DNA from 2 places in the Nocardiopsis sp. L17-MgMaSL7 genome. Region 2 is predicted to be linked to the other one. Evidence: riboswitches for the same ligand, from Rfam matches in the RefSeq annotation. Region 2 holds a riboswitch; the other holds the start of a gene.
What was found. A riboswitch is a leader RNA that binds a small molecule or an ion and turns the genes downstream of it on or off. The one in region 2 is predicted to bind cobalamin.
Positions count from the first base shown of each region.

Region 1: another riboswitch for cobalamin. It lies ahead of metE (5-methyltetrahydropteroyltriglutamate--homocysteine S-methyltransferase); the one in region 2 lies ahead of BDW27_RS13880 (CoA-acylating methylmalonate-semialdehyde dehydrogenase).

Region 1 is NZ_QGTF01000001.1:87,938-90,131, reverse strand. Features, by position in the region: gene BDW27_RS00415 (polysaccharide deacetylase family protein) at 1-585, opposite strand, end outside; cobalamin riboswitch at 835-1,017, shown strand; gene metE (5-methyltetrahydropteroyltriglutamate--homocysteine S-methyltransferase) at 1,173-2,194, shown strand, end outside.
Region 2 is NZ_QGTF01000007.1:67,348-69,541, forward strand. Features, by position in the region: gene BDW27_RS13875 (MFS transporter) at 1-741, opposite strand, end outside; cobalamin riboswitch at 891-1,011, shown strand; gene BDW27_RS13880 (CoA-acylating methylmalonate-semialdehyde dehydrogenase) at 1,039-2,194, shown strand, end outside.

The DNA of each region.
Region 1 (2,194 bases), on a different contig from region 2:
GGCGTCGGTGTCGGACACCGCCTCGCGGACCCGCTCGTTGAGCTCGGCCAGCTCCGCCTGTCCGGCGAGGAGGTGGCTGGAGCCGTGCACCGCGCCCGTGTCGACCTCGTACCAGTAGGTGCTGTGGCCCTCCCGGGTCTCCTCGGAGTCCGTCTCGGTGGTGGTCATCCGCACACCGACGATCCCGTCCTCGGCCGCGGTCAGCCCCCACTCACCGAGGAACGCGCGCGCCCCGGGGTTGGCCGCCTCGAACGCGTGGACCTGGGCGGTCAGGGTGCGGTCCAGGAAGTCGGACAGCGGACCGGCGTTCGGGATGGACGGGTAGGTGACGGAGACGTCCGCCCCACCCTCATAGGCGAGAGTGACCTCCTCCGTTCCGGGAACCGCGTCGGGGGAGACCGTGGTCAGTTGGTCGAATTCGCCTGTGGCCGGGAGCCGATCCCCGTCCTCGGCCGACTGAGCGCCGTCGCTGTCCGCCAGAGCACTGTCCTCCAACAGGCCGGGTGGTCGGGACGCCGACAGCACCAGCCCCAGAAGGACGACCATCGCGATCGCGACCGTGAGGAGGGGCTGGTCGGGAGCCATGGTCTGCCGGTCTTGCTGCTTCACCTGGGGTTCTCCACGTTCATCGTCAGACGAACGTTCGTGGGGGAGGAGGGGGAGCGCTCCCCCACGTAACGCTGATTGTCGGTTCTGATGCCGGGGTCCCGGCGCGGGTTCACGCCGAGTGGGCAAGGGCCACGCCGAGTGCATGGGCGGAGGGGGCGCTCCCTATACTTGCACCCGTGGAAGGTACACGCTCCACCCTTGGTCACCCCGGAACCCCTCCGGGGCGGGCGTTGCGTGTCGAAAGAGGGAACCCGGTGCGAGTCCGGGACTGCCCCGCAGCGGTGAGTGGGAACGAACGTCGTCATAAGCACTGGTGATCCGACCGGAAAAGTCGGAAACCGGGAAGCGGCGACCAGTAGGAGGCCCGGCGGTAGCGCCGGAGGAGCCCACGAGTCCGAAGACCTGCCTCCGCCCGGCGGCGCGCCCGCGCCGTCGGTGGTCCCGTGCCCCGAGGGAGGGCCGAGGGCGGAGACAGCCATGCGCCGCGAGGCGTTCCTCGGTGTGTCCGCGTCCTCGCTCGCCTCGCGGCCGGTACCCGGCTTTCGACGAGGGAGAGAAGCTCCATGCCCAGCACCCCGGCCTCCGGGCCGTCCGTGCGTTCCACCGTGCACGGGTACCCGCGCATCGGCCCCGACCGCGAACTCAAGCGTGCCAGTGAGTCCTACTGGAAGGGCGACACCACCGCCGCCGAGCTCGACACCGTCGCCTCCGAACTCCGCCTGGGCGTCTACGCCCAGCTGCGGGAGGCCGGCGTGGACGACCTGCCGTCCAACACCTTCTCCTTCTACGACCAGGTCCTGGACACAGCGGTCCTGTTCGACCTCGTTCCCGCCCGCTTCTCCTCCCCGGCCCAGGCCGAGGAGCGGGACGAGCAGCTGCGCCGCTACTTCGCGCTCGCCCGGGGCGAGCAGGGCGCCCCGCCCCTGGAGATGACCAAGTGGTTCGACACCAACTACCACTACCTCGTCCCGGAGCTCTCTCCCAGCACCCGGCCGCGCCTGGTCGGTGACAAGCCCGTCACCGAGTTCCGCGAGGCCTCCGAGGCCGGTTTCCAGACCCGCCCCGTGCTGGTCGGACCGCTGACCTTCCTCCTGCTGGCCAAGGCCGCCGACGACGCTCCCGAGGGCTGGGAGCCCATCGAGCTCCTCGACCAGCTCCTGGACGCCTACGCCCGGCTCCTGGCCGACCTCAGGGCCGCGGGGGCCTCCGAGGTCCAGCTCGACGAGCCGATCCTGGCCACCGACGAGGGCCGCGCCGCCGTCGGCCACCTGGAGCGCGTCTACCAGCGCCTGGGCGCCCTCACCGACCGTCCCTCCCTCCTCGTCTCCACCTACTTCGGCTCCATCGGCGCCGCCGCCCTGCGCGTGCTCAAGGACTCCCCGGTGGAGGCCGTCGGCCTCGACCTCGTCACCGACTCCGAGGGCGTCGAGGACCTGGCCGCCGTCTCCGGCCTGGGCTCCACCCGCCTGGTCGCCGGCGTCGTCGACGGCCGCAACGTGTGGCGCACGGACCTGCCCGCCGCCGTGGCGGAACTGGGCACCCTGCTCGCCCTCACCGACGAGCTGACCGTGAGCACCTCCTGCTC
Region 2 (2,194 bases):
CACCGCGATGACCGCCACCGCGCGCAGCAGCGGCTGGTCCCACAGGGCCCGCACGCCCTCGGCCACGTCCGCCCACACCCCGCGCGGTCCGCTCGGTGCTCTGGGAGCGGGGCCCTCCGCGAGTCCGGCGCCGACGGGTGCGGGGGAGGTCGCGCGGACCCTCAGGAGCGCGACCACCGACACCAGCAGCGCGACGATGTTGAACAGGAACGGCACGAACAGGCCCAGGGTCAGCACGAATCCCCCCAGCGGGCGCCCGGCGAACTCCTGCGCCACGATCGCCCCGGAGCGGACGTGCCCGTTGGCGCGCTCCAACGACTCCCGGGGCACGAGCGCGGTCACGGTGGTCTCGGCGGCGGTGTCGTAACAGACCTCCAGGGCGCCGAAGCAGAACGCGAAGGCCGCGAGCAGGGGGACCGAGGCCGAGCCGGAGAACACCACGAGGGCCAGCAGCGCCCACAGCAGCAGTCGCAGCGTGTTGGCGGAGACCATCAGGGTGAACCGGGGCAGGCGGTCCACGAGCACGCCCGCGGGGAGCGCCAGGAGGAGCCAGGGCAGCCGCCCGGCGGTGGCGACGGCGGCCACCAGGGCCGCGCTGTCGGGGGCCAGGGAGGAGGCCAGCCAGGGCACGGCGATCATCGCCACGCCGTCGCTCAGGTTCGAGGCCAGGGACGCGGACCAGAAGGCCCAGAAGCGACCGCCGAGCGGTGCCGCCGACGCCCGGGTCGTGGAGTCGGACATGGGGGACCGGCCTTCCGCACGCCGGTGTATCGGGCGGTTCCCGAGCGGGGCACCGGCACACGGCCCCACGCTAACCCGCCGCTCCCCTGCCACATCCGGGGGATGCGCGGGGGATCGGGAGCGCGAGGGGGCTGGATTTAGTAGGACGTCCAACTATATGGTGAGGGAGCCGCGGAGCGGGGAAGCTGGTGCGAATCCAGCGCGGTCCCGCCACTGTGACCGGGCAGAACACCCGGAAGTCAGGCCACCGCTCGCGGCCGGAGATTCGTGTGGTCCACGAGGATGGAGCGAACACGCATGGTCAGCGAGCTGACGCATTTCGTGCATGGCACCAACGTCCCGGGGCGGAGCGGCCGCTTCGGCGACGTGTACGACCCCAGCACCGGCCAGGTCCAGGCGAGGGTCCCCCTTGCGGACCGGGCGGAGACCGAGGCGGTCATCGCCGACGCCGAGCGGGCGCAGGTCGAATGGGGTTCCTGGAGCCCCCAGCGCAGGGCGCGGGTCCTGCTCAAATTCCTCCAGCTGGTCGAACCCGAACGCGAGTCCCTCGCCCGGGCCCTGTCCGCCGAGCACGGCAAGACCGTCGCCGACGCGCACGGCGACCTCCAGCGCGGACTGGAGGTGGTGGAGTTCGCGGCGGGCATCCCGCACCTGATCAAGGGCGAGTTCACCGACAACGCCGGGTCCGGGATCGACGTCCACTCCCTGCGCCAGCCCCTGGGCGTGGTCGCGGGCATCACCCCGTTCAACTTCCCGGCGATGATCCCGCTCTGGAAGGCCGCGCCCGCCCTGGCCTGCGGGAACGCCTTCATCCTCAAGCCCTCGGAGCGCGACCCCTCGGTCCCGCTCCGCCTGGCCGAACTCTTCCTGGAGGCGGGCCTGCCGCCGGGCGTGCTCAACGTGGTCAACGGCGACAAGGAGACGGTGGACACCCTGCTCACCGACCCCCGTGTGGCCGCCGTGGGCTTCGTCGGCTCCACCCCGATCGCCGAGTACGTGTACTCCACGGCCACCGCGCACGGCAAACGCGCCCAGTGCTTCGGCGGGGCCAAGAACCACATGATCGTCATGCCCGACGCCGACCTCGACCAGGTCGCCGACGCCCTGATCGGCGCGGGGTACGGGTCCGCCGGTGAGCGCTGCATGGCCATCTCCGTGGCCGTCCCCGTGGGCGAGGAGACCGCCGACGCCCTCGTCGCCAAGCTCACCGAGCGCATCGCCGGGCTCACCGTGGGCGCCTCGGACGACCCCGAGGCCGACTTCGGGCCCCTGGTGTCCAGGGACGCCCTGGACCGCGTGGACGCCTACGTGGGGCTGGGGGTGGAGGAGGGCGCCGAACTGGTGGTCGACGGCCGCGGACTCAAGGTCAAGGGCCACGAGGACGGCTTCTTCACCGGCGCCTCCCTGTTCGACCGCGTCACCTCCGACATGCGCGTCTACAAGGAGGAGATCT